3 regions of the Amycolatopsis sp. PSD-21 genome follow, and region 3 is predicted to be linked to each of the others. Evidence: riboswitches for the same ligand, from Rfam matches in the RefSeq annotation. Region 3 holds a riboswitch; each other region holds the start of a gene.
The links. Region 3 has a riboswitch for S-adenosylmethionine ahead of thrC (threonine synthase). Riboswitches for the same ligand answer to the same signal wherever they lie in the genome.

Region 1 (9,429 bases), 3.8 Mb from region 3:
AGGAACGGACCTCGTCGGTCCCGCGCCGCGGGTCGCCCTCGGGGACCGGCACCGCGCGGTTGTCCGCCTCGAGTGCGTCGGCCTCGACCACGTCCAGCGTCAAGCCGGTGAACAACGGCGCGAATGAAACCGCGAGAGTCGCCTCCGCCATGCCGTACGCCGGGAAGACGCATTCGGCGGGCATCTTGAAGCGTGCTCCAGCCTCGACGAACGTCCGCACGGCCGTTTCGTCGATCGGTTCGGCGCCGTTGAGCGCGATCCGGAGCTTCGAGAGGTCGTACGCGTCGTCGTCCTCGACACGGGCCATCCGCCTGCCCACGATCGCGTACGCGAAGTTCGGCGCGGCCGTGGTCGTGCCGTTGTACTTGCTGATCAGCTGCGGCCAGATCAACGGTCCCGACAGGAACTCGAGCGGCGTGATCTTGACGAGTTCGACGCCGAACGTCATCGGCACCGTCAGGAAGCCGACCATCCCCATGTCGTGGAAGGTGGGCAGCCACGAGACCATCACGTCGACGTCGAAATCGAACTCGGCCCGGTCGACCATCGCCTTGACGTTCGAGTACAGGTTTCCGTAGGTGATCTGAACGGCCTTCGGGTCGGCCGTCGATCCGCTGGTCAGCTGGAGAAGCGCCGTGTCCGATTCGGCCGTGGGCACGGGCTCCGCCAGCGGTTCGGCCTCGAGCAGCTCGGTGATGACCTGGAACGCGATGCCGTGCTCCGTGAGCACCGGCGCCAGCTGATCGAACGGCTCACCGAGCAGAACCAAGTCGGACCCGATCATCCGCAGCACTCGAACGGTGTCCTCGGCCCATTCGGCGAGGTCGGTGCGCTGCGTCGGCTGGTGCAGCATCGTCACGCTGCCGCCGGCGAGCCAAACCGCCTGAACCGTCGGCGCGATCAGCGACGGCGCCGCCGCCAGTACCGCGACCGCTTTGCCGGGCTCCAGCCCAGCCGCCACCAGACCCCCGGCGACCCGTTTGGCCTGCTCGTGAATCTCGGCCCACGTACGCCGAACCGGCTCCTTGGGCTCCCCGGTGACCATTCCCCGCTGCTGACCTCGCCCCGCCGCGGTGGCGACGAGCGTGTCCACGAACCGACTCATGCGCGTCACACTACTGTCCGCGCTGAAAGGCCCGCTCGCCGTCGCGTGAACTCATTCGATCGCTTCGGAGGTCTCGAGCCACTGGGCCTCGACCTCCTCCTTCTCCGTTTCGACGGCTTTCAGTTCGGTGTTCAGCTCGATGAGCTTCGTCGGATCGGTCGCCGCGGCGAGCAGCGCCGCGTGCAGTTTCTCTTCCTTCGTGTGCAGCTGGTCGAGCTTGCGCTCCAGACGGGACAGCTCCTTCTGCGCCGCCCGCTGTTCCGCGGCGCTCTTCTTGGGCGCGGAGGCCTGCGCGTTGCCCGCCTTCCGGTCACCGCCGGCTTTCTCGAGGCTCTTGGCGCGCCGGTTCAGGTACTCCTCGATCCCGCCCGGCAGGTGGGTCACCTGCCCGTCCCCGAACAAGGCCACGATCGTGTCGCAGACGCGTTCCACCAGGTATCGGTCGTGCGAAACGACGACGAGGCTGCCCGGCCAGGAATCCAGCAGATCTTCGAGCTGCTGCAAGGTGTCGATGTCGAGATCGTTGGTCGGTTCGTCGAGCAGCAGCACGTTGGGCTCGGCCATGAGGAGCCGGCACAGCTGGAGGCGGCGGCGTTCGCCACCGGAAAGGTCCTCGACCGGCGTCCACTGCCTCGCGGCGGGGAAACCCAGCTTTTCGGCCAGTTGGGAAGCGGTGAGCTCCTGTTTGCCGAACACGACCCGTCCGGAGACCTCTTCGATCGCCTGCAGCACGCGCAGATCGCCCGGCAGGTCGTCGAGCTCCTGCCGGAGGTGCGCGAGGCTGACCGTCTTGCCCTGGATGCGCCGTCCCGTCTCAGGCTCCCTGTCACCGCCGAGCAGTTTGAGGAGCGTCGTCTTGCCCGACCCGTTCACGCCGACCAGGCCGATCCGATCCCCGGGCCCGATCCGCCAGGTGACGTGATCGAGCAGGGTGCGGTCGCCGACGGTCAACGTGGCGTCCTCGATCTCCAGCACGGTCTTACCCAGCCGACGGCGAGCGAACGCCTGCAGCTCGACCGAATCACGCGGCTCCGGCACGTCGGAGATCAGCGCCTCCGCCGCCTCGACGCGGTAGCGCGGCTTCGAGGTCCTGGCCTGCGGACCGCGGCGCAGCCACGCGAGCTCTTTACGAGCGAGGTTCTGCCGCTTCTCTTCTGCCGTCGCCGCCAGCCTCGCCCGCTCGGCGCGCGCGAAGATCCAGTCCGCGTAACCACCTTCGTACTGCTCGACACGACCGTTCGTGACCTCCCAGGTCAGACTCGCGACCGTGTCGAGGAACCACCGGTCGTGCGTGACGACCACGACCGCGATCTTGCGGTTGAGCAGGTGATCCGCGAGCCAGCGCACACCTTCGACGTCGAGATGGTTGGTCGGCTCGTCGAGGACCACGAGGTCCAGTTCACCGGTGAGGGCGGCGGCCAGCGCCACCCGGCGGCGTTCGCCCCCCGACAGGTTCGCCGTCTCCTTGTCGACGCCGAGAGCGGTGATACCCAGACCATCCATAATGGACCGGACACGCGCGTCAGCGGCCCACTCGTGCTCCGCGCCGTAGCGTTCCAGCACGACATCTCCGACCGTGCTGCCGTCGGGAAGTTCGGTCCGCTGAGTGACCACGGCCATCCGCAGACCCCGGACCTGACTGACACGTCCCGTGTCCGGCTCGCTGATCCCCGCGAGGACCTCCAGCAGCGTCGTCTTCCCGCCCCCGTTGAGACCGACGACACCGATACGCTGCCCCTCCGCCACACCGAGCGAAACACCGTCGAGCAGCGGGCGCACCCCGAAGGACTTGCTCACCGACTCCAGGTTGACCAAGTTGGCCATGCCTCAGCCGATCCTTTCCAAAAAGCTCGCACCACAACGAATTGGTCGATGTCCATTTCGGACACCCTTATGCGTGCACCCGAGGCGGCGACGGCCGCGGCGCGTCGTCCCCGCCGACCAGCCGGGCTCCGGGGACCGGCCCGTGCGCGACACGCACCGTGCGACAGACACCGGCGCCGGACAGTTCCGCGGCGACCTCGACGGCCGACTGGGCGTCCGCGCACAGAAAAGCGCAGGTCGGCCCGGACCCGGACACGGTGCCGGCGAGCGCACCCGCGTTGACTCCCGCCCGCAATGTGCGGCGCAGCCCCGGACGCAGTGAGACAGCGGCCGCCTGCAGGTCATTGCCGAGAAGCAGCGCCAACTGCCGCGGGTCGCCGGAGGCCAGCGCCTCCACCACCGGGGTGTGTGAGCCGATCCGCGGCGGGCTGCCCTCTTCACGCAACTTGTCCAGCTCGCCGAACACCCTCGGAGTCGAAAGCCCACGCTGGTCGAACGCCAAGACCCAGTGGAAGGTGTGCCTCGACAAGACGGGCACCAGCTGCTCGCCCCGGCCGGTGCCCAGCGCTGTCCCGCCGTAAAGCGCGAAAGGAACATCGCTGCCGAGCTTCGCGGCGATACCCGCCAGCTCGTCCCGGGAAATGTCGAGCTTCCAAAGCGACGCGAGCCCGACCAAGGTCGCGGCCGCGTCGGCGCTGCCACCGGCCATCCCGCCCGCGACCGGGATGCCCTTGCGCAGCACCACTCTGACCTTGGACTCGCCATCCGCCTTGCCGACATGGGCCGCCAGCGCCTGCGCCGCTTTCCAGGCGAGGTTGTTGGCTCCTGTCGGCACGGAACCTTCACCTTCGCCGTAGACCTCGACGCCGGGGTCTTCGGTGACCGCGACGGTCACCTCGTCGGTCAGGGAAAGCGCCTGGAACACGGTCACCAGCTCGTGGTAACCGTCCGGGCGTACGTCACCGACCGACAGGTGCAGGTTGACCTTGGCGGGAACCCTGACGGTTACTGGGGGCGGTACGACGGCGAGCACGCCTCAAGCCTACGTGGCCGCTCCACTTGCGCTGCCACCAGGAGAAAGAGAACGGAGGGGGCAGACGCGAACGGGCCGCCCCGGACGCAGTTCGTCCTGAGCGGCCCGTTCGGAGAGAAATCAGGCGGCGACACCCTGCGGTCCGCGGACCGGGTGGGTCACGTGGCCGCCACGTTCGGCGATCCAGGCGAGCGCGGCGTCCGCGCGCTCACCGCGCACCCCGAGGCGGAACCGGCCGACCGGAGTGTCTCCGATCCGGGTCAGGCCGCCCCCGATGGTGGCGAGCTCGACGTCGAAGCGACCGGCGGCCTCCGGCAGCAGCGCACCGACCGAGGCGAAGCCGACGAGCACGACGTCCACCGCGCGGTCGTACTTCGAGGCCTGCGCCCGCCCGGTTTCGATCGCGGGAAGCAGCGCCTGCGCGGTCCGGCTGTTCGGGTCGGAGATCAGGTCGAGCACGGTTCCGCGTTCGATGACCGCGCCGGCCTCCAGCACCGCGACGTCGTCGCAGACACGGCGGACCACACCCGCGTCGGGCGTGGTGAGCAGCACCGTGACGCCGAGCTCGGCGCGCGCACGGTCGAGCACGGTCAGGACCGCGCCGGACTCCTCGGGCTGCACGCCCGCCGTCGGGTCGTCGGCCAGGAGCACGGACGGTCCGGCGGCCAGCGCCTTGGCGATGGCCACCCGGCGCAGCTGGCCCTCGGACAGGTCGCCCGGTCGCTGCCCAGCACGGGGGGTGAGCCCGACCAGATCGAGCAGGTTGCCGACCCGGTTACGGCGCTGCGGGCCGTCGAGGCCGAGCTGTTCGAGCGGCGAAGCGATGTTGCCGGCGATGGTGCGCTCGGCGAGCAGCTCCGGCTTGGTGCTCACGACTCCGACCTGGCGCCGGATTTCGCGGAGACGGCGTCCGTCGAGGGTCCCGGTGTTGAGGCCGTCGAGACGGACGACGCCGCGGTCGGGACGCTCCTGGAGACCGATGCAACGAGCGAGGGTCGATTTGCCGGAGCCCGCCGGACCGACGACTCCGAACAGCGAGCCAGCTTGGATGTCCACGCTCACATCGCGCAGTGCGACGACGGGATTTCCGTTGAGGGGAAAGGACTTGGACAGGTTTTCGACAGTGATCACGAAAGGCTCCATGCAAATGGGGCGCTACTTCTTTCGAGCGCGCCAACCGTCACCGAGTGACCGTCCGGGAAACGGACGGATTCAGAGGTAAGGGAAAGAACTCAGGCAGTAACGGTGGAGCGTCGACACGCACTTACCGTGCGGCGACCTTCATCGACGACACGTCGCCTGGTCAGCAGGAGCGGGTGGGTGACCCTGTTCATTAGGCACAGCCTCCATCGGTCCTGGCTGTAGCACCTGCCCTGTGGAGGGTGGTTGCTGCGACTTCGGCGAGCCAGGTCTCTCAGTCGCTCGGGATGGCTCACTGAGTAAAACCGATCCCACTGGATGAAAGCAAGCGCGTAGGCGCAGATCACACGTCTGGTCGCGTCCATCATACAGGATTGGCCGCCCATATTATGGGATGCCGACAGGCGTATCCGGCCTGCGGCAGGCGCGCTGCCTGCTAAGACAAGGTTCGCCCGCGCCGGATCGAGAGGAGGAACCACGCGGTCGCGCGGCCCCGGTCACACCTGCGCCAGGTGGTCAGCCGGCAGCCGCGGCGATCCGGGCGAACTGATGGACGTCCAGCTGCTCCCCGCGGGTTTTCGGGTCGATACCCGCCTTTTCGAGCAGTTCCCCCGCGCGTTCGGCGGAACCGGCCCAAGACGCCAACGCGGCCCGCAAGGTCTTCCGCCGTTGCGAGAAGGCGGCGTCGACGACCGCGAACAGCCGCTCCCGTTCCACGGACGACACCACGTCGCCCCGTTCGAAGGCGACCAAGGCGGAGTCGACGTTCGGAACAGGCCAGAACACCGCCCGGGGCACCGCGGCGACCTTGCGCGTCTTCCCGTACCAGGCGAGCTTGACGCTGGGCACGCCGTAAGTCCGGCTTCCCGGACCCGCCGCCATCCTGTCCGCGACCTCGGTCTGGACCATTACGAGACCACTGGTCAGCGACGGCAGTTCGGCGAGCAGGTGGAGCACGACGGGAACGGCGACGTTGTACGGCAGGTTCGCGACGAGCGCCGTCGGCCGTGCGGGCAGATCGTCCGCGGTGATCCGCAACGCGTCCGCGCCGACGACCGTCAGCCTTTCGGCCCCGCCTCGCTCGGCCACGGTGCTCGGCAGCCGTCCCGCCAGCACGGGATCGATTTCGACCGCGACGACCTCGGCGCCGGTCGCGAGCAGTCCGAGTGTCAGCGAGCCGAGGCCCGGCCCGACCTCCAGGACGACGTCCCCTTCGCCGATCCCCGAGAGGTCGACGATGCGGCGCACCGTGTTGGGATCGTGCACGAAGTTCTGGCCGAGCTTCTTGGTCGGACGTACGTCCAGCTCGGCCGCCAGCGCCCTGATTTCCGCAGGACCGAGCAGTTCAGTCACCCGACGATCGTAACCAGGCCCGGTAAGCCACGATTGGCCGGTGGACGACGTCGTACTCGATGGTGAAAAAGTCCGGCTGCGCGACTGGCGCCCTTCCGACCTCGGGCCGCTCCTCGACCTACTCGATCCCGCGCGGCCCTGGCACGAAACGAACGGACCCTATTTCGGCACCCCGACCACGGCCGCCGTCGAATCCACGGCGCGCGAACTCACCACGATCAAGGCCGAGCCGCCCGATCCCCGCACCAGCCTCGCCGTATGCGACCTGAGCGACGGAAGATTGATCGGCCGGGTCAGCTGGTATTGGGAAAGCAGGGAGACCGACTGGCGGCGGATGGGGCTGGTCATCTACGACGAACGGTTTTGGGGCGGCGGGTTCGGCACCGAGGCCTTGCGCATGTGGACGACCTACTTGTTCGCCCGCACCGACACGCTCCGCCTGGACTTCGCCACGTTCTCGGGGAACCCGGGGATGATCGCCGTCGGGCGGCGGCTCGGGTTCGTCGAAGAAGGCCGGTTCCGGCGCGCCCGGCGCTGGTCCGGCGGCGTCCATGACGCCGTCGTCTACGGGGTGCTCCGCGAGGAGTGGGACCGGAGGCATCGCTCAGGCATGGGGCCGGCCTGATCCGACCCCACCATCCGGATGGCTTTTCCCAAGCGACACGTATCCCACTCAAGGGTGATCGGCGCAGGTCGGCACAGCCGGAGCGTGATGATCATCCACCCGATCGATACCGTGCATTCGTTCGAATCTGCCTCGACAATCGAGGGATGACCAGCACAAACATTCCCAAGGCCTTCCCGCTCAACCTGCCGGAAGGCGACGCCGAACTGCTTCTCGACGAGTTGCGGACTCGGCTACGCGAAGGGCGACGTCTTGTCGCCGAGGTCGGCCAGATCCTGGCCGAGATCGAGTCACGTGGTGTCCGGGACCTCTACGGATACAACTCGATCGCCGTCTTCTACGAACATGTGGCCCGGGTGCCTCGGGCAGAGGCTCAAAGAGTGACCGGCAGAGCGCTGGCGCTCAATTCGAGACGGGCGCGCGACGGCACGTCGATCGACCCCGTCGCGCCCCTGACCGGCACCGCGGCCACCACCGGCGCGTTGGCCGAGGCCAGTATCGACCGGATCGTCACGGTCATGAAGAAGCTGCCCGAGCACGTCACGGCGAGCGCACGGCTCGAGGCCGAGAAGAGCTTGGTCGAACTCGCCGGCGTCGCGAGACCGCGCGACGTCACGGTCGCGGGCACGGAGCTGCTCGCAGAACACGACCCGGATGGAAAACCCAAAGACGACCCCGCTCCGCAAAGGCGGCGGAGCGAGTTCTGGTTGCGCCAGAAACGAACCGGCCGCTGGGACATGCGCGGCGACCTCGATGCCGAGACGGGCGCCCGCCTGAACGCGCTCCTGGTGCCTCGGGCCTATCCGACCCCTGACAAGGAAGCCGACGACCGTTCGCCGGCAGAGCGTCGCGGCGACGCGTTCGCGGAGATCGTCGAGCTCGCGGAAAGCGACCCGGACATCCCCGTGCCCCGGCAGAGCTCGGAACGGGTCAGCGAGCAGTCTCAGGCTGCCGAGCCGGCCACGGAGCCCGCCAGCCGTCCCCTGCCCGTCCAGACGCCGCCTCAGGGCCCCCAAAGCCCGCCCCGCGGCGGAGGAGGGCTTCGGCAACCGGCCAGGAACGTGGCCCACATACGGACCGCGCGCTGGTGGGCGAGATTCTCCAGACCGAGGGCCGGGAACCCGGCTCAGCCACCCAAGCCCCTAACGGCCTGAAGGCCACATTGCGGGCGAACCCACACGGTGACCTTCAGGAAAGGGGAATGATCTCGCGTCAGGCCTTCTTGCCACAGTGCGGCCAAGCGCCGTAGCCGCCACGGTCCTCGCGGACCTTCTCGGCGACAGCGATCTGCTGGGCCTTGCTGGCCTGGTGCGGGTACGCGGCGTACTGGTCGCCGCCGTAGGCGTCCCAGGTGCTCTTGTTGAACTGCAGGCCACCGTAGTAGCCGTTCCCGGTGTTGGCGGACCAGTTCCCGGTCGACTCGCACTGCGCGATGCGGTCCCAGGCGCCGGCGTCCCCGATGACCGGGTCGGCGGGCTTCTTGGTACCGACCTTGACGATCTTGGGCTTGGCCTCGGTGATGACCTCTTCCGAGACCTTCTCGCGGCCGACCTCTTTGCCGTTGCGCTTGGTGACCTTGTAGGTCACGGTCTTCTGGCCCGGGGTGCCCGGGTCCTCGACCTTGGTCTTGCCCTTTTCGAGGTCCGGGTCGTCGACCTTCTGCTCGGGCGGCGCGATTTCCTCGTTCTGCTTGACCATGGTGACGCCGGTCCGGCTGATGTGGACCTCGGCGCCGTCGACCAGCTTGACGTCGAGACCGCCGACGGCCTCGTCGTCCGGGCCGAGGGTCATCCGGAGCTCACCGAGGAATTCCTTGGTGGTGACGGAGTTGGTCTGGACCTTGCGCGGTTCGTTCGCGCCGTCGTAGACCGTGACGTTCTTGAGGGTCTTGACCTCGACGGTGGCGCCTTCGAGGGGCAGCTCGCCGTTCTGCGGGAGCGAAGTCCAGGTGCCGGCCTTGGCGAGGTCGGCGCGACCGAGCTGGTTCAGCGCTTCGCCGAGGTTGGTCGCGCGGACCCAGGATTCCTGCTGAGGCGCGCCGTCGACGATCAGGTTCAGCTTGCGACCGCGCTCCAGCTTGATGACGCCGCCGTCGCCCACCTCGGCCTGAGGCGAGGGCGAGAGCGAGTCGTGCGCGCCGACGGAGAGGCCGGCGTCTTCGAGGACCTCACCGACGGTGTCGCCGAAGCTGTGAACGGTCTGCTGCTTGCCGTCGACGTCGAGCGTGACGCTCTTGTTCATCGCCATCGCGGCCGCGCCGCCACCACCGAGGGTGAGCAGCACCGCCATGACGGTTCCCTTGAGGAAACGCTTCTTCCAGACCCGGGTCGAGTTCGCGATGACCTCGTC
Region 2 (9,429 bases), 4.0 Mb from region 3:
CCGAACGCGCTCGACCTGCCCGCCGACGCGGCGCTGGTGACGGCGATGGACCGGGTGCGCCAGGTGGCGTCTTCGGCGCTCTCGCTGCGGAAGTCGAACAAGCTGCGGGTGCGGTTGCCGCTGGCCAAGCTGGTCGTCGCCGCGCACGAGGCGGAGTCGCTGCGCGAGTTCACCGACATCCTGCGCGACGAGGTCAACGTCAAATCCGTCGAGCTGACCACGGACGTCGCCGCGCACGGCGGTTTCGAGGTCGCGGTGAACGCCCGCGCCGCCGGGCCGCGGCTCGGCAAGGACGTCCAGACGGTGATCAAGGCCGTCAAGGCCGGCGAGTGGACGACGTCGGAGAGCGGCGCCGTCGTGGCGGCCGGGATCGAGCTCGTCGAAGGCGAGTACGACCGGCGTCTCGTCGCCAAGGGCGGCGGCGCGGCGGCGGAACTGCCCGGCGGCGCCGGGCTGGTGCTGCTCGACACCGAGGTGACCGACGAGCTGGCGGCCGAGGGGCTGGCCCGTGACCTGGTCCGGGTCGTGCAGCAGGCCCGCCGTGACGCCGGGCTCGACGTCGCCGACCGGATCGCGCTGACGGTCGACGCGCCGGAAGACGTGGTCACGGCGGCGAAGACGCACGAGGAGTTCGTCGCTTCGGAGACGCTGGCGACGTCGGTGGCCTACGGCGACGTCGCCGACGGCTCGGCCGGGACGGTCGGGGAGGGCACCAAGGTGACCGTGGCGGTCGCCAAGGCCTGACCTCGCGGGTGACAGGAAAGGCCCCTTCATCGCAAATCCGCGATGAAGGGGCCTTTCCTGGAATTCCCGATCACCGGGATCACGAAAAGGATTCGGATCAGCCGCTTTCCCGTCCGAAGCGCGCCTTGCGCGGGGGAAATCGGCAGGCTGGCGCCCGGGGGCGCGCGAGGGGCGCGCCGTATGGGGGAGAGCGAATCCATGAGTCCTGCCCGGAAAAGAGGCATCCTGATCGGCGCCGCGCTGGCGGTCGTCGCCATCGTGGTGGCCGCGGTGGTGCTGCTGGTCAAGGAGGACCGGGCGCCCGCGGCCTCCGGAGGCGGGCCGGGGGAGTCCACCGCGAACGCGCAGGACAGCCCCGCCCAGGTCGCCACCCGGTTTCTGCGGCTGTTCGACACAGGTGACCTGACCACCGCCCCGGTCGACGACCCGGCGGCGGCCACGGCCGCGCTGACCGGGACGCGCAACGCCCTCGGCGGGGCCTCGGTCAAGACGTCCCTCGGCGAGGTCCCGACGACGCCGGGTGACGCGCCCTCGACGTCGGCCACCTTCCACGCCGCGTGGACGTTCGCCGGCGGCAGCGTCTGGAAGTACGAAGGCAAGCTGGACCTGGTGCGCAACGCCGGGAAATGGGTCGTCCGCTGGGCGATGTCGGCGATCCACCCGAAGCTCGAAGCCGGGCAGCGGCTCGCCGTCGCGCCGGTTTCGGCCAAACCGGTCGTGACCGACCGCGACGGCAAGGCCCTCGTCGGCGGTGACGCGTCGGGTGTCGCGCCGATCCTGCAGGGGGCGTTGTCCAAGGTCGCCTCCGGGGAGAACAGCGGCACCGGAGCAACTGTCACCGTGTCTCGCGTGGACGCCTCCGGAAAACCGGTCGAGACGCTCTTCGGACAGGCGGCCGAGACGGACAAGCCGTTGGTTTCGACGTTGAGCGTGGCCTCCCAGACCGCCGCCCAGAAAGCCGTCGACGGCTTCCAAGGGCCGGCGATCATCGTCGCGATGAAGACCTCGGGCGAACTGCTGGCGGTCGCGCAGAACGGCGCCGCCGGGAACCAGCCGAAGGCCCTCAACGGCCTGTACTCGCCGGGGTCGGCCTTCAAGATCGCCACGGCGACCGCGGCGTTGCAGCAGGGCGGCGTCACCGCCGAGTCTCCGCTGGCCTGCCCGGGCAGTGAGCAGATCGGCACCCGCACGCTCAAGAACGACAACGGGTTCGACCTGGGGACCGTCTCGCTGAAGACGGCGTTCGCCGCGTCGTGCAACACGACCTTCGGGCGGCTCGCCAAGCAGCTGCCCGCGGACGGTCTTGCCAAGGCCGCGAGCCAGCTCGGCCTCAACGCCGACTTCGAGATCCCGGGGCTGTCGACCGAGGCCGGGAAGGTGGAGCCGTCCGCCGGCGGTGACGAGCAGGTCGAAGCCGGGATCGGACAGGGCAGGGTGCAGGTCAGCCCGCTTGGCGCGGCGCTCATGGCCGCGACGGTCGCCACGGGGAAGCCGGTGGTCCCGAAGCTGTGGCAGGGTCTGGAGACCAAGGTCAACGTCGGGTACCAGGCCCCGCCCGCCGGGGTGCTGAACCAGGTCCGCGCGATGATGCGCGAGGTCTGCACGACAGGGACCGCGAAGGCGTTGAAGGGCAGCGGAGCGGTCTTCGGCAAGACCGGGACGGCGCAATTCGGCTCGGGCGCGGACGCCAACGGCTGGTTCGTCGGCTATCGCGGGGACGTGGCGTTCGCCGTCATGCTCGAAGGTTCCAACGACTCCAAACCCGCGGTGCAGCTGGCGGCGAAGTTCCTGGCGGGCTGACGCTTCGGCGGTCGCCGAACCGTGGGTCTTCTACGGTGGACGCATGGAGACGATCGCCCTGGCCGAGGTCGCGGCCGTGCTCGCCGATCCGAGCCGCGCGTCGATGTGTCTCGCGCTGCTCGACGGGCGTGCCTGGACGGTGACCGAGCTGGCCGGCGCGGCCGACGTGGCCGCGTCGACGGCGAGCGAGCACGTGACGAAGCTGACCGAGGCCGGTTTCGTCGTGCGGGTCAAGCAAGGGAGGCACAGTTACGTCCGGATAGCCGACCCCCGGGTGGCGGAGCTGATCGAGCATCTGGCGCAGCACGCCGAACACCGGCCGGTGAAGGGGCTTCGGTCGTCGGTGCGGGTGAAGCGGCTCGAGTTCGCCAGGACCTGCTACGACCACCTCGCCGGGACGGTCGGGGTCGCGCTGCGGGACGGAATGCTCGCCGCCGGGCTGATCGACGACGCCGGCGGCCTGACCCTGACCGATCGCGGCCGGGAAGTACTCGGCGCGCTCGGGGTGGAGATCGACGACGGCCGCCGCCCGATGCTGCGCGACTGTCTGGATTGGACGGTCCGGCGTGATCATCTGGCGGGCCGGGTGCCTGCGGCGTTACTGTCTCACGGTGTGAGCGCCGGCTGGTTGTCCTGTGAGGGCAACCGCGCGGTGAAGGTCCTGCCCGCGGCGGAAAAGCCGTTCGCGGCACTCGGTGTCGACCTGGTGGCCCTGCGCAGTCCCTAGTGGACAGTCTGTAACACAGGTTGTCCGGGCGCTTTCCGACCGGTACACGAACGTGTGACGATCACCGCCTCACTATTCTGGAGCCCTCACGGCGACCGGAACGGGAGGCGACATGGAGCAACTCCCGCTCATCCTCGGCACCGGCGGCGCCGTGCTGCTCGTCGCCGTGATCGCCGTCCGGGTGTCGATCCGGGTCGGCCTTCCCTCGCTGCTGCTGTACCTGGGGATGGGGGTCCTGCTCGGCGAAGCCGGGTTCGGCATCCAGTACGACAACCCCGAGCTCACCCAGTCGCTCGGCCTCGCCGCGCTGGTGATGATCCTGTCCGAAGGTGGCCTCACCACCCGCTGGTCGGCCGTGAAACCCTCGCTGGGCATCGGAATCGCACTGTCCACAGTGGCCGTGGTGGTGAGCATCGCGGTCACCGGCGCCGCCCTGCACTGGTTACTGGGCCTGGACTGGCGGATGGCGCTGCTGTGGGGCGCGGTACTGGCCTCGACCGACGCCGCCGCGGTCTTCTCGGTGCTGAGATCCGCGGGGATCGGCAAGCGGCTCGTCGGCGCGCTGGAGATCGAGTCGGGGATCAACGACGCCCCGGCCTACATCGCCGTCGTCGTCCTCGCCGAGGGGACGACCATCGACTGGTCGCTGCCGCTGCTGGTGGTCTACGAACTCGCCGCCGGGCTGGTGATCGGCCTGGCCTTCGGCTGGGGCGGGGCGTTCGCGCTGCGCCGGGCGGCGCTTCCCGCCACCGGTCTGTACCCGCTGGCCACGGTCGCGGTCTGCGTCGTGGCGTATTCGAGCGGGCAGCTCGCCCACGCGTCGGGCCTGCTCGCCACCTACGTCGCGGCCCTCGTGCTGGGCAACTCGAAGCTGCCGCACCGGTCGGACACGCTGTCCTTCGCCGAAGGGCTCGGCTGGCTCGCGCAGATCGGCCTGTTCGTGTTGCTCGGCCTGTTCGCCTCGCCGAGCAGGATCTTCGAAAGCCTCATCCAGGGCCTGGTCGCGGGCGCGGTCGTGCTGCTGCTCGCCCGCCCCCTGTCGGTGCTGCTGTCGGCGCTGCCGTTCAAGATCCCCTGGCGAGAACAGGTGTTCCTGTCCTGGGCCGGGCTGCGCGGGGCGGTCCCGATCGTGCTCGCGCTGATCCCGCTGTCGTCCGGGGTGCCGGGCGCGCAGGAACTGGTCGACGCGGTATTCGTGCTGGTCATCGTGCTGACGCTGCTCCAAGGGGCCACGCTGACCCCGCTCGCGAGAATCCTCGGGCTGGCCCAGCACGCCGAGGCGCACGAGATCGACGTCGACTCCGCGCCGCTCGACGAGATGGGCGCGGAACTCCTGCAGGTCCGGATCAACACCGGATCGAAGATGCACGGCGTGTACCTGGCCGAGCTGCGCCTGCCGGTGGGGGCGACGATCAGCCTGCTCGTCCGCGACGGCTCCGGCTTCACTCCGAACAAGAACACTCGGCTCCAGGAGCGCGACCAGTTACTCGTCGTGACCACCGCCGAAGCCCGTGACGCGGCCGAACGACGCCTGCGGGCCGTCGACCGCGCGGGCCGCCTCGCCAGGTGGAAGGGCGAATCCGGCCAGTAGGTCACGAACCGGCACCAGCTGTTCGTCGGTTGATCTCAGAAACTTCTTCCCATTTGTACTCCTTTTGGATTACTTTCCCCGCAATCGACTCCATCGAATGGGTGAGTGTCACGGGGTAAGGAGTACGCAAGGTGACGAAGCTTCCTGCGCGGTTCGCTGGTCTGGGGGCCACTTTGGCACTCGTCGGAGTGGTTCTCGCCGCCCCGACGGCTACTGCGGCCGGCGCTTTCCCCGCCTTCGGGCTGCCCTTCGACACTGGCCAGTCGGTCTACTCGGCGGGGATCCACTCGGACAACGGCACGTCCGGAGTGAAGAACGCCATCGACTTCAGTCCGGGCGACAAGACCGTTCGAGCCCCGCTGGCCGGCACGGTCCGGATCCAGCACTGCTCCGGCGGCGACTGGGTGACCGTCGACCACGACGGCGGCTGGCGGACCGGGTACTACCACCTGGAGGGCATTTCGGTCACCGACGGCCAGAAGGTCGCCCCGGGCGACGCTCTCGGCCGGACCGGCAACGCGCTGCCCTGCGGTGGCAGCAGCACCGGCGCGCACGTGCACTTCACCCTGTGGACCCTGCCGACGGCCGCCGCGCAGGGCGGCGACTCGCGCGACTTCGGGGTCGGCGCGGGCAACTGGAACGGCCTGTCCTACGACGAGGTCTCGACCAAGGTCGCCGAGGCCTACGGCGAAGCCGTCGACGGCAAGACCTTCGGCGGCTGGCAGTTCACCGCGGGCACCGATCAGTACTCCGGCACCGCGACCGAGGTCTCCTCCCGCTCGACCGTCCCGCTGCCCGGCCGATTCCGGGTCTGACCTGCCGTTGCCCGGCGCGGCGCGGCGCCGGGCAGCGGTTCTTCCCGCTTGCGGAACACGTGAGCGGCGTCTCAAGATGCGGACGAGGGCTGGCTCGATCGCCCGCCCATCCGCTAACTTCGTCCGTAGGTCACGAGTGTCAGCGTCAAGCCCCGGCTAGCTGACCGGCAACCCTCCTTCCGCGGTGGGGTGCCCCGGGTGAGGACCTGGCTCGTCGCGTGGTGCGGCGGGCAAGCGCGGGATCCTCGCCGGGTCCCCTGGCCCGGAGGATGACGATGACCCTCGCTCTCGAACGCACGAACGCCCCCGCTGAAGTCGTTGCCACGCACCAGATCCCGGCGGTCGCGTGCGCCGATCTGCGGGTTCCGCTGGTCACCGGCGGCGACATCGGCTACGCCAACCTCGATCACGCGGCGAGCGCCCCGTGTCTGGACAAGGTGCGTGCCGCGGTCGACGAATTCCTGCCCTGGTACGCCAGCGTGCACCGCGGCGCCGGGTTCGCTTCGCAGGTTTCGACCAAGCTTTACGAGCGCACGCGCGGAATCCTGCGCGACTTCGTCGACGCGCGATCGACCGACACCGTCGTGTTCACCCGCAACACCACCGATTCCTTCAACCTTCTCGCGCGCAGCCTGCCGAAGCACACGTCGGTCATCGTGTTCGACACCGAGCACCACGCCGCGCTGCTGCCGTGGAAGGGACCGAACGTCCGCCGGATCGAAACCCCGCGGACCCGGCTCGCCGCGGTGTCCGCTGTGGACGAAGCGCTTGCGGACTGCCCGCAGGGACCGCGGCTGGTGGTGCTCACCGGCGCGTCCAACGTGACCGGGGAACTGTTGCCGGTCAAGGAGATCGCGGCCGTCGCGCGGCGACACGGCGCCCGGATCGCGCTCGACGCGGCACAGCTCGCGCCGCACCGGAAGATCTCGGTGCGCGAACTGGACGTCGACTACGTCGCGCTGTCGGGCCACAAGCTGTACGCGCCTTTCGGTGCCGGCGCGCTGATCGGCCGCGCCGACTGGCTGTGCGCGGCCCAGCCGTACCTCGCCGGCGGTGGCGCGACGAAGCTCGTCAACCGTGAGTCCGAAAACCTCGGCGTGGTCTGGAACTCCGGTCCCGAGCGGCACGAAGCAGGTTCCCCCAACACCGTCGGCGTCTACGCGCTCGGCGTCGCCTGCGAGACCCTGGCCGCGAACTGGGACGGGATCGTCGCCCACGAGGAGGAACTGCTGGCGCGCCTGCGCCGCGGCCTCGCCGCCATCCCCGGATTCGCCGAACTGCGGCTGTTCGACGCGCCGGTCGACCGGGTCGGCACGCTCAGCTTCGTCGTCGACGGCTTCGACCCGGGCTGGCTCGCCGCGGTCCTTTCGGCGGAGTACGGAATCGGCGTGCGGGACGGCGCGTTCTGCGCGCACGTGGCGACGAAGCGGCTCATCGCCGTGGCCGGTTCGACGGGGCAGCAGGCCGTGCGGGTCAGCCTCGGCCTCGGCAGCACCACCGAGCACGTGGACCGGATCGTCCTGGCGCTGCGCCAGATCGTCGCCCGCGGCGCGCGCTGGCAGTACGAGAAGCCGGAGGGCCGCTGGGTGCCGGAGAACGATCCGCGGGAGCTTCCTCCGTTCTGCGCCTGACCCACTACCCTCACCCTGTATGGGGAACGAGCGACCGCGTTACTGGTTTCCGCTGGCGTTGCTGGGTTTCGCCCAGCTGCTGGTGGTGGCTTTCGGCGGAATGTGGTCCGGGGGCTGGTTCGCGTATGCGCCCGCCGGTGAACGACATTCGTTCGGGTACGTGGGCTTGTACGGGGTCGAGATGAGCCGCGCGAACGTGGCCGCACTGGACGCGTCGTTCGACATCGCCGGCCGGAACGACAGCTGGCTGTTCGCCGTCCTCGCGGTCTACCTCGGCACGGTGCTGTTCTACGCCTTCCGGACGAAGACCCTGCGCTGGTGGAAGGTCGCCGCGATCGCGCTCGGCGGACTGGTCGCCATCGTGCTGGCGGATCTGGTCGGCTACTGGGAATTCGATCTCGACGGCGACACCCGGAGCGCGATCCTGCTGACACTCGGCCTGGCGGGGCTCGCGTGGCTGGAGCGCAGTGTGCTGGTGCTCGTCGTGGCCGCGGCGTTCGTGCTCTGCGCGGTCGTGCTCGCCCAAGGGCAGCTCGCGCTCGTGCTTTCGTCGCTGGTCGTGCTCGCCGGTGCGTTCGCGGCGCTGCTGAGCAGGCCGAAGACAGCCGCCGGGGAGTCCTGAACACGCTCAGTGGACAATGGGGCGGTGAGTACTGAGCCCGAAACGGCGCCACCGTCGCCCCCGCTGCCCAAGAAGCGCGTCGCCGTGGTGTTCGCCGTCGCCGCGGTGCTGTGGGGGATCGACCTCCTCACGAAGCAGATCGCCGTGTCCACGCTGGAGGGCAAGCAGCCGGTCGAGTTCCTCGGCGGGCTCGTGTACTTCCAGCTGGTGCGCAACCCCGGCGCCGCCTTCTCGATGGCCACCGGGCTGACCTGGGTGCTCGCGCTGGTCGCGATCGCCGTCGTGATCGTCATCGTCTGGCTGGCCCGGCGGCTGCGCTCGACCGGCTGGGCGATCGGCCTCGGCCTGGTGCTGGCCGGCGCGCTCGGCAACCTGACCGACCGGATCTTCCGTGCGCCCGGGCCGCTGCAGGGGCACGTGGTCGACATGATCTCCGCGTTCGCGCCGAACGGGCAGGGCTGGGCGATCTTCAACGTCGCCGACTCCGCGATCTGCGTCGGCGGTGTGCTCATCGTGATCCTTTCCTTGCTGGGCAAGGACTACGACGGAACATCCACCAAGGACAAGAAGAAAGCGGCGAGCGAATGAGCGCGCGGATGTTGCCCGTTCCCGACGGGCTCGACGGTATGCGCGTCGACGCGGGGCTGGCGAAACTGCTGGGGCTTTCCCGCACCGTCGTGGCGGAGCTGGCCGAATCCGGCGAGATCTTCCTCGATGGCAGGCCCGCCGGGAAATCGGACCGGCTGACCGCAGGCGGACTGCTCGAAGTGACGCTGCCCGATCCCGCGTCGGCCGTCGAGGTCGTCGCGGAACCCGTCGAAGGCATGAAGATCCTGCATGACGACGACGACATCGTGGTGATCTCGAAGCCGGTCGGCGTCGCCGTGCACCCGAGCCCCGGCTGGACCGGGCCGACCGTCGTCGGCGGGCTCGCCGCCGCCGGGCTGCGCATCGCGACTTCGGGCGCCGCCGAGCGTCAGGGCGTCGTGCACCGGCTGGACGCCGGCACCACCGGCGTGATGGTCGTGGCGAAGAGCGAGCACGCGTACACCGTGCTGAAGCGGGCGTTCAAGGAACGCACCGTCGACAAGGGCTACCACGCCATCGTCCAGGGCCACCCCGACCCGACGCGCGGCACCATCGACGCGCCGATCGACCGGCACCCCCGGCACGACTACAAGTTCGCCGTCGTCCAGGGCGGGCGGCCCAGCGTCACGCACTACGAGGTCGTCGAGGCCTTCCGCGCCGCGTCGCTGGCCCAGATCAAGCTGGAGACCGGCCGCACGCATCAGATCCGGGTGCACTTCTCGGCGCTCAAGCATCCCTGCGTCGGTGACCTGACCTACGGCGCCGACCCGGTGCTGGCGCGCAAACTCGGCCTCTCGCGGCAGTGGCTGCACGCGAAGACGCTCGGCTTCGCCCACCCGTCCGACGGGCGCTGGGTCGAGTTCGAGTCGGAGTACCCGGACGACCTGGCCAACGCGCTGAGGATCCTGCAG
Region 3 (9,429 bases):
GTGCTCGCCACCGTCGTCGGCCCGTGGTGGCCGTCGGCGGGAACTCTGCTGGTCCGCCTGACCGAACCCGAGGCGAGCTGGCTCATCACCGTGGCCCGCCACGGCGCCCGTGCGCCGGGAGCGGTCCTGGACTGGCCGGATGGCTGGTGGGGCGGGTTACTGGCGGCCGGATTGCTCATCGTCCTGCTCGTCGCCATCCGGCTGCGGCACGCCAGGATCCTCCTGGCGGTCGCGTTGGCCGTCGGACTGCTCGTCTTCGTGCCGGTGCGAGTGCTTGCTCCGGCATGGCCGCCGGCGTCGTGGAGTGCCGTCGCCTGCGACGTCGGGCAGGGTGATGCCGTCGCCCTCGCCACAGGTGAGCAAGGGCGGGCGGTCCTGGTCGACACCGGGCCGGAGCCGGGGCCGGTCGACGAATGCCTGAGCAGGCTCGGCGTCGACCGGGTGCCGTTGATCGTGCTGAGTCATCTGCACGCCGACCACATCGGCGGTCTCGAATCCGTCTTCGAGGGCAGGTCGGTCGGGGCGGTCGCCGTCGGCCCCGGCCGGGCTCCCGCCTGGGCGTGGCAGCAGGTCGCGGACGAGACCGCGCGCCGCGGGATTCCCTTGCTGGAGCTGGAGATCGGGCAACGGCTGGACTGGCCGGGGCTGTCACTGGACGTACTGGGGCCGCGGTACGTCACCAGTCGATCGGTCCGCGAACAGGACGGCACGGTGATCAACAACGGCTCGGTCGTCCTGCGCGCCGGGACCTCGGCGGGCCGGGTGCTGCTGACGGGCGACATCGAGCTCGCGGCGCAGACCGACCTGATGGCCGAGGGCGCCGAACTGGGTGCCGAGATCCTGAAGGTCCCGCACCACGGAAGCCGTTACACGGCACCGGATTTCCTCAACGCCGTCGCGCCGCGGGCGGCGTTGGTGAGCGTCGGCGCCGGAAACACCTACGGACATCCGAACAAGTCCACTTTGGACAATCTGGTGGCCATCGGCGCGTCGGTCGCCAGGACGGACACGGACGGCGACACCGCTGTCGTCGCCGACGCGCGAGGCCTCGCCCTGGTGCGCCGGGGCGAGCCCCGCGGCCCGCCTCGTTCTTGAGGCGGGCCGTCGGGAACTCAGATGCCCAGAGCCTCGCGGACCGCGTCGGCCGAGGCGCTGACGGTGGCCTTCGGGCCGATCTTGTCCTCGACGGCGTCGAGGGTCTTGAGCCCGTCACCGGTGATCAGCAGGACGATCTCCTCGTCCGGGTTGAGCTTGCCGGTTTCGATGAGCTTCTTGGCCGTCGCGACGGTGACGCCGCCGGCGGTCTCGGTGAAGATGCCTTCGGTGCGGGCGAGCAGCCGGATGCCCTCGACGACCTCTTCGTCGGTGACGTCTTCGATCGCACCGCCGGTGCGGTTGACCACGTCGAGGACGTAGGGGCCGTCGGCCGGGTTCCCGATCGCCAGCGACCGGGCGATCGTGTCCGGCTTGACCGGCTGGACGACGTCGTGCCCGGCGCGGAAGGCCGCCGAGACGGGGGAGCAGCCGGTGGCCTGCGCGCCGAACACCTTGTACGGAGTCTCGTCGACGAGGCCGAGCTGTCCGAACTCGCGGAAACCCTTGTCCACCTTGGTGAGCTGGGAACCGGAGGCGATCGGCACCACGATCTGGGAGGGAAGCCGCCAGCCGAGCTGTTCGGCGACCTCGAAGGCCAGCGTCTTGGAGCCTTCCGAGTAGTAGGGCCGGACGTTCACATTGACGAACGCCCAGCTCTCCTGCTCGGCGGCGAGCTGGGTGGCGAGCCGGTTCACGTCGTCGTAGTTGCCGTCGACCGCGATCAGGTCACCGTCGTACACGGCGGTGGTGAGGATCTTGGCGCGTTCCAGGGTCTTCGGGATCAGCACGACCGACCGCCAGCCGGCGCGGGCCGCCGCGGCGGCGACGGCGTTGGCCAGGTTGCCGGTCGAGGGACAGGCGAGCACGTCGAACCCGAACTCGCGCGCGGCCGCCAAAGCGACGGCGACCACGCGGTCCTTGAACGAGTGAGTGGGGTTGCCGGTGTCGTCCTTGACCCAGACCTTCTTGACGCCCAAGGCTTTCGCGAGCCTGTCGGCCTGGATGAGCCGGGTGGCGCCGGGTTCGGTGTTGGGGATCTCTTCGACGTTCGAGGGAACGGGAAGGAGTTTCTTGTAGCGCCAGATGTTCTTCGGTCCGGCTTCGATGTCCTCGCGGCGCACGCGGCCGAAGTCGTAGGCGACTTCGAGCGGCGAGAAGTCCTCGGCGGAAACGAATTCGGGGGCGAGCGGCTGCCGGTGTCCCTCTTCCTTCGACACCAGTTCGACGGCCGGTCCGAGATCCGGGGTCTTGGTGGTGGAGGTCGTGCCGAGGGTTGCGGTCATCGCGAGGTTCCTTTCCTCATCTGCCCCGCCATGGCGGGCCGGAATTGGCACCGTGTTCGTCAGCTATCCCGCGATCGCGGAATGACAGGCTGACGCCGGTTGCCGGGGCTTCATCGGGCCGTTCCCTCTGCCCCTCTGGATGAGCGGTATTCGATTGTCGGCACGCGTGTGATCGCGTCGCCTCGCCAACACCGTACGACATGAGGCTCAGGTGGGGCCACCGTGCCCGCAACACATCACCGGACAAAGCACACGAGAGGAGGAGTGGCAGGATCGTCACCGTGACGACGCAAGCTTCCGCCCCATCGCCGCTGGTCCTGGTTCTCGGTGAGGAAGAGCTGCTGATCGAACGCGCGGTCCGCAGCGCTTCGGACGCGGCCAAAGCGGCCGATCCGACGTCGGATCTCACCCGGATCCGGGTGTCGGACCTCACAGTCCCGGCACTCGCGGAGATGGTCAGCCCCTCCCTGTTCGCCGAAGGGAGGGTGATCGTCCTCGAATCCGCGCACGACATCTCGCAGGAGCTCGCCGACGGGGTGATGGCCTACGTCAAGGCCCCCGCCGACGGCATCGTGCTCGTCGTCGTGCACAGCGGAGGTGGCCGGAGCAAGGCCGCGAAGGGGCTCCCCACCGCCTTGAAGAAGGCCGGTGCGGAGGTCGTCGAGTGCCCGAAACTGACCAAGCCCGCCGAGCGGGAATCCTTTGTCCGCAACGAGGTCCGCCGGGTCGGCGGGAAGATCGACGGTGCGGCGGTGCTCGCGCTGATCGACGCGGTCGGCTCGGATCTGCGTGAACTGTCGTCGGCCGCGACCCAGCTGGTCGCGGACGCCGGCGGAGCGGTCGACGAGCAGGCGGTCCGGCGCTATCACCGGGGTCGCGCGGACGTGAACGGGTTCGCCGTGGCGGAGAAGGCCGTCGCCGGGGACAAGGCGGCGGCGCTGGAGTCGCTGCGCTGGGCGATGCAGCTGGGCGTGCCGCACGTGCTGGTCGCGGACGCCCTCGCCGACGCCGTCCGGACGATCGCGCGGGTGTCCGGTGCCGGTCGCGGCAACCCGAACCAGATGGCGGGTGAGCTGGGCATGCCGCCGTGGAAGGTGCGCAAGGCGCAGGGACAGGCCCGCGGCTGGGGCCAGGACGGGCTCGCCACCGCGATGCGGGTGGTCGCCCGGCTCAACGCCGAGGTCAAGGGAGTCGCGGCCAACCCGGAGTACGCGTTGGAGCGTGCCGTCCTGGAGGTCGTCGACGCCCACGGTACAAGCCGCTGAACACGGCGAAGGGCCCCGGCGACTCGCGTCGCCGGGGCCCTTCGAAAGCCGATCAGAGAGAGTTCGCGCGCTTCGCCAGCGCGGACTTCTTGTTGGCGGCCTGGTTGGCGTGGAGAACGCCCTTGGTCACGGCCTTGTCCAGCTTCTTGGCCGCGTCCTTCTGCAGCTCCAGGGCCTTGGCCTTGTCGCCGGCGTCGGCGGCCTCACGGAACTTGCGGATCGCGGTCTTCACCGAGGACCGGATCGCCTGGTTGCGCTGACGCGCCTTCTCGTTGGTGGTGATGCGCTTGATCTGCGACTTGATGTTGGCCACGGGGGCGCTCCTCTTGAATCTCTCGGTGGTTTCACCGCCGCGCTGTGACCGGCCCTGCGTACTCGTGAGAGCGCGCGGGTTTCCTCCATGACGGAATGCCACACGACGGTGAAAGGCAAGCTTAACAGCCGTCCAGGGGTGGCTCGCGGCCACCTCGGGACGAGGGCTTGAGGTACGGTGCGGAGCGTAGTGCCTAGGGTTCCGCCGCCTGCCCGCTCGGGAAACACACAATCAGGGCAGACGGGACAGGTCCGAGCGGCACCATCGGCGGGGCCGGAAGCGCCGCCGTTCATCTGACGGGACAAAAGCCTGGAGGACCGGTGTTTTCCGCATGCGCGGAAAACGTGAAAGGTCCGTCGTGAACGCCACCGCCCTGTCCTTCGTCGTCATCGCCGCCGTCATCCACGCGGGCTGGAATCTCGCGGCCAAGCGGATCCGTCGTGGTGGAGCCCGGTTCGTCTGGGCTTACTACAGCCTGTCCGCTGTCCTGCTCGTCCCCGTCATGGCCGTCTCGCTGGCCGTGGAGCCGCAACGTCCACAGTGGACCTGGTTGTTCGCCGCGGTGGTCACCGCGGTGTTCCACGTCACCTACGGGGTCGTCCTCCAGCGGGGCTACGCCGTCGGCGACCTCTCCGTCGTCTATCCGGTCGCTCGCGGTACCGGGCCGCTGATCTCGGTGCTCGCGGCCGTCGTGTTGCTCGGCGAGCGGCCGGGCGTGCTCGGCCTGGTGGGCGCGTTCCTCGTCGTCGCCGGGGTGCTGGTGATCGGGTCAGGGCGGGCGCCGGCGCATGCCGACGCCGCCGATCGTGTCGCCCGTCGCAAAGGCCTGATCTACGGACTGCTGACCGGTCTCACGATCGCCGCTTACACCCTGTGGGATGCGCATTCGGTCACGGGTCTCGGGGTCCCGCCGATCGTCTACTTCGGAACCGGCGCGATCGTGCAGAGCGTCCTCATGACGCCGTACGCGCTGAAGGACCGTGGAGAGGTCTCGTGGCTCTGGCGCGAACACAAGCGTGAGGTGCTCGTCGTCGGCGTGTTGTCGCCGGTCGCCTACCTGCTGGTGCTTTACGCCCTCCAGATCGCTCCGGTGAGCCTCGTCGCACCGGCGAGGGAGCTGAGCATCGTCCTGGGTGGCCTTGCCGCCTGGCTGGTCCTGGGGGAGGCGAACGCCGTCCGCAGGCTGGCCGGGTCGGTGGTGGTGCTGGCGGGGATCACCGCGATTGCGATGGCCTGAACCCATCCGGTAGGGATTGAGCCATGGACGTGCTGAGCAGCAGGGTGCTGATCCACCCGAAGGACCTCGACGTGTCGACGGCGTTCTATCGGGACACCCTGGGCCTGGCCATCGACAAGGAGTTCCCCGGCGGGACGGTGTTCTTCGCCGGGAACGGGTCGATCGAGATCGTCGGTACCGGGAAGACCGGTCCGACCCCTGACGTCGCCTTGTGGCTCCAGGTCCGGGACCTGCCGGCGGCGCTCGAGGAACTCGCGGAGAAGGGATTGGAGCCTGTCCGCGGGGCGCGACGTGAACCCTGGGGGCTGGACGAAGCGTGGATCGCCGACCCGGACGGCACCAGGATCGTGCTGGTCGAGGTGCCGCGTGAGCACCCGTTGCGCACTGACCCGCGTTAGTTCAGCGGCTTGATCGCGCGCAGCTGAGCGGCGAGCGAGGCACCGAGGCCCGGCGGTTCCCAGGTCCAGGTCTGCAGGTCGGTGAAGCCGGCGGCGGCCACTTCGTCGGCCAGCTCGTGGCGGGAGACCGGCAGCCACTTCTCGTGCGACGACAGCAGCAGCCGCCCGCCGGGCCGCAACACACGGAACAGTTCGGCGAATCCGGCCGCCCGGTCCTCCCACAATTGCACGTTGTTGACGCTCAGGACCACGTCGACGCTTTTTTCCGGCTGGCCGGTCGAGGCCGCGGTGCCGGGCCGCAGCTCCACCTCGTCGCCGCAGCGACGGCGCGAGAGGGCGAGCATCTCCGGGGAGGGATCGACACCGATCGCGCGGCCCGCGCGTCCGGCCGTGGCCTCGAGACCGACGCCCGGGCCCGGGCCTACGACCAGGGCGGTTTCGCCGGACTCGATCGACGCCAGCTCGACGATGCGAAGCTCAGTGGCGGCGTTGCCGTGGGCCATCGCCCGGCCACCGAACCGGCCGAGCAGTCCCCGGGGACGGCCGAACGTTCGGTCGAGTATCTGGGACAGTGAAGTGCTCATACTTCGAGGGCACCACAGCTCACCACGGGCCGCATCGGGGATGACCCCCACTCGCACCCGGAGCGGCATGGGAGCATAGAGGTGGCACACCCCGACCTTCGCGAGGAAACCCGTTGACGACGTTCGCCGACACGACCTTCACGCCCCCGGAGCTCATCCGGAACTTCTGCATCATCGCGCACATCGACCACGGCAAGTCGACCCTGGCCGACCGGATGCTGCAGCTCACCGGCGTGGTCGAGGAGCGGGCCATGCGCGCTCAGTACCTCGACCGCATGGACATCGAACGGGAACGCGGGATCACCATCAAGGCGCAGAACGTGCGCCTGCCCTGGAAGGTCGACGGCCAGGATCATGTCCTGCACCTGATCGACACTCCCGGCCACGTGGACTTCACCTACGAGGTTTCCCGGGCACTGGAGGCCTGCGAAGGGGCGATTCTGCTGGTCGACGCGGCTCAGGGGATCGAGGCGCAGACGCTGGCGAACCTCTACCTGGCGCTCGAGAAGAACCTGCACATCATCCCGGTGCTGAACAAGATCGACCTGCCGTCGGCCGATCCGGACAAGTACGCGGCCGAGCTGGCGCACATCATCGGCTGCGAGCCCTCGGACGTGCTCCGCGTGTCGGCGAAGACCGGTATGGGCGTGACCGAACTGCTCGACGAGTGCGTGAAGCAGGTCCCGCCGCCGGTCGGCGACGCGGACGCGCCCGCCCGGGCGATGATCTTCGACTCGGTCTACGACACCTACCGGGGTGTCGTGACCTACATCAGGGTCGTCGACGGGAAGATCACGCCGCGCGAGCGGATCAAGATGATGTCGACCGGTGCCACCCACGAACTCCTCGAGGTCGGGATCATCTCTCCGGAGCCCAAGGCCAGCAAGGGGCTCGGGGTCGGCGAGGTGGGCTACCTCATCACCGGGGTGAAGGACGTCCGTCAGTCGAAGGTCGGTGACACCGTCACCTCCGAGCGCAAGGGTGCCGAGGAGCCGCTCGCTGGCTACCGCGAGCCGAAGCCGATGGTCTACTCGGGTCTGTACCCGGTCGACGGGTCGGACTACCCCGAACTGCGTGAAGCACTGGACAAGCTCCAGCTCAACGACGCCGCGCTCGCCTATGAGCCGGAAACCTCAGTGGCGCTCGGGTTCGGATTCCGCTGTGGCTTCCTCGGCCTGCTGCACCTGGAGATCACCCGGGACCGGCTCGAGCGCGAATTCGGCCTCGACCTGATTTCGACCGCGCCGAACGTCATCTACAACGTCGTGCTCGAGGACAAGAGCGAGGTCGTGGTGACGAACCCCTCGGACTGGCCGTCCGGGATGAAGATCTCCGAGGTCCACGAGCCGGTCTCCAAGGTGAGCATCCTGGCGCCGTCGGAGTTCGTCGGCACGATCATGGAGCTGTGCCAGGCCAAGCGCGGCACGCTGCTGGGGATGGACTACCTCTCCGAGGACCGCGTCGAGCTGCGCTACAACATCCCGCTCGCGGAGATCATCTTCGACTTCTTCGACACGCTGAAGTCGCGTACGCGTGGTTACGCGTCCCTCGACTACGAAGAGGGCGGCGACCAGGTCGCCGATCTGGTCAAGGTCGACATCCTGCTCCAGGGCGAGACCGTCGACGCGTTCTCGGCGATCGTGCACAAGGACGCCGCTTACGGTTACGGCAACCGGATGGCGACGCGGCTGCGTGAGCTGATCCCGCGGCAGCAGTTCGAGGTCCCGATCCAGGCGGCCGTCGGGTCGCGGATCATCGCCCGCGAGACCATCCGCGCGATCCGCAAGGACGTGCTCGCGAAGTGTTACGGCGGTGACATCTCGCGTAAGCGCAAACTGCTGGAAAAGCAGAAGGAAGGCAAGAAGCGGATGAAGACCGTCGGCCGGGTCGAGGTCCCGCAGGAGGCCTTCGTCGCCGCACTGTCCACTGAGGACGCCGGTAGCAAGAAGAAGTAGGCCACACTCGCGAAAGGGCCGCCCGGAGCACGATCCGGGCGGCCCTTTCGCGTCAGCGATTCCCGCTGATGCGGTTCGCCGTGACGAAGACGGCGACCCTGCGTTCGGCGGCCATCACACGGTCGTACTCGTCCCAGTCGTCGTGGGTCCCCGTCGCCGCCATGAAGACCTCACGCAGCAACCGGGGAAGGCCGGCCGGGTCGAAGTCCGGGTCCGGGTCGTCCGGCCCGATGAGGTGCGTGCTTCCCTGGACCGCCGCCCATTCCCAGCCGCGCCTGAAGGTGACCGTGGCGTGGCCCGCCCGGCGGAACAGGTCGAGTTTCTTCACCCCGCCCATCGCCACGAAGGCGACCCCTGGTGCCTTGGTGACCGGGTCTTCGAAGACGCCGGCGTTGACCACCGAAGAGTGGACGGTGCCGTCGGCGCGGACCGTCGAGACGGTCGCGAGTCCGTTTTCGCGCAAGGAAAGTGTGCGGACGAGTTCGAGGTCTGCGGCCATGTGACCACCGTAGCCCGCTCGGCCCGGTGAAGGGGCCGAGCGGACTACTGGACGGGTCAGCAGGTGCCGTTGTCCCGCCAGACACCCCATTGGCCGGTCGTCCCGGGCTCTTCGCCTTGCGTCCACCACTGCGCTGTCCACTTGTGGCCGTTGTGGGAGACGCTCGCTCCGCCGGTGTAGACCGAAGCACGGTCCCACGCGGGGAGCGAGCAGGTGCCCGGGTTACCGGATCCGGTTTCCCAGGGCACCTGGCCCGACTTGTAGTAGTCGAGGCCCTGGGCCTGCCATCGCGGGGCTTGGGCGCCGAGGCGTACCCGGAAGGTGTTCCAATCGTGGGTCGACCACGGCGACCAGCCGAGCTCGGCGTGCGCGGGGAGCCGGGGGAACGCGAGGTAGTCGATGTTCGCCGGGGTGACCACGGTTTCGGTCCACAGCGGGGATTCGACGCCGCGGACGGCGGATTCGGGAACGCCGGAGAGGTAGGCGCCCGGGTTCCAGTTGTAGGCGTCCTGGACCTCGATGTAGCCGGCCCAAGAGAGCCCGATCGGGGTACTGGAGTTGTACTTCATGTCCAGGTAGGCCTTGTTGGCAGGCGACAGGATCACCTTGCTGCCGCGGGCGACGGCGTTCGAGACCTCCGTGCTGGACGTCGTCGTGCCCCAGAACTGCGGGGTCGCCGTGGCGGGCAGGGTGGCCTTGCCGATCTCGTGCCAGCCGACGACCTGCTTGCCCGCGGCGGCCACCATCGGCAGCACCCGGTTCATGAACGTGCGGTAGTCCGCGTCGCTGGTGGCCTGAGC

Region 1: it holds a riboswitch for S-adenosylmethionine, as region 3 does, so the genes downstream of both, ACZ1DY_RS37805 (methionine ABC transporter ATP-binding protein) here and thrC (threonine synthase) in region 3, are expected to answer to the same signal.
Region 2: it holds a riboswitch for S-adenosylmethionine, as region 3 does, so the genes downstream of both, ACZ1DY_RS29880 (aminotransferase class V-fold PLP-dependent enzyme) here and thrC (threonine synthase) in region 3, are expected to answer to the same signal.

What each region holds. Positions count from the first base shown of each region.
Region 1 covers NZ_CM145712.1:8,037,432-8,046,860, forward strand. The annotation lists gene ACZ1DY_RS37790 (fatty acyl-AMP ligase) at 1-1,105, opposite strand, end outside; gene ACZ1DY_RS37795 (ABC-F family ATP-binding cassette domain-containing protein) at 1,157-2,929, opposite strand; gene ACZ1DY_RS37800 (4-(cytidine 5'-diphospho)-2-C-methyl-D-erythritol kinase) at 2,997-3,962, opposite strand; gene ACZ1DY_RS37805 (methionine ABC transporter ATP-binding protein) at 4,083-5,093, opposite strand; SAM riboswitch class I at 5,306-5,396, opposite strand; gene rsmA (16S rRNA (adenine(1518)-N(6)/adenine(1519)-N(6))-dimethyltransferase RsmA) at 5,619-6,455, opposite strand; gene ACZ1DY_RS37815 (GNAT family N-acetyltransferase) at 6,496-7,080, shown strand; gene ACZ1DY_RS37820 (DUF222 domain-containing protein) at 7,227-8,234, shown strand; gene ACZ1DY_RS37825 (transglycosylase family protein) at 8,293-9,429, opposite strand, start outside.
Region 2 covers NZ_CM145712.1:6,396,768-6,406,196, reverse strand. The annotation lists gene ileS (isoleucine--tRNA ligase) at 1-744, shown strand, start outside; gene ACZ1DY_RS29900 (penicillin-binding transpeptidase domain-containing protein) at 943-2,544, shown strand; gene ACZ1DY_RS29895 (ArsR/SmtB family transcription factor) at 2,588-3,271, shown strand; gene ACZ1DY_RS29890 (potassium/proton antiporter) at 3,384-4,862, shown strand; gene ACZ1DY_RS29885 (M23 family metallopeptidase) at 4,994-5,677, shown strand; SAM riboswitch class IV at 5,806-5,920, shown strand; gene ACZ1DY_RS29880 (aminotransferase class V-fold PLP-dependent enzyme) at 5,953-7,308, shown strand; gene ACZ1DY_RS29875 (hypothetical protein) at 7,328-7,930, shown strand; gene lspA (signal peptidase II) at 7,955-8,518, shown strand; gene ACZ1DY_RS29865 (RluA family pseudouridine synthase) at 8,515-9,429, shown strand, end outside.
Region 3 covers NZ_CM145712.1:2,422,107-2,431,535, forward strand. The annotation lists gene ACZ1DY_RS11745 (ComEC/Rec2 family competence protein) at 1-1,095, shown strand, start outside; gene thrC (threonine synthase) at 1,113-2,378, opposite strand; SAM riboswitch class I at 2,392-2,524, opposite strand; gene holA (DNA polymerase III subunit delta) at 2,660-3,643, shown strand; gene rpsT (30S ribosomal protein S20) at 3,696-3,956, opposite strand; gene ACZ1DY_RS11765 (EamA family transporter) at 4,288-5,193, shown strand; gene ACZ1DY_RS11770 (VOC family protein) at 5,217-5,591, shown strand; gene ACZ1DY_RS11775 (class I SAM-dependent methyltransferase) at 5,588-6,175, opposite strand; gene lepA (translation elongation factor 4) at 6,289-8,130, shown strand; gene ACZ1DY_RS11785 (pyridoxamine 5'-phosphate oxidase family protein) at 8,183-8,629, opposite strand; gene ACZ1DY_RS11790 (family 20 glycosylhydrolase) at 8,686-9,429, opposite strand, start outside.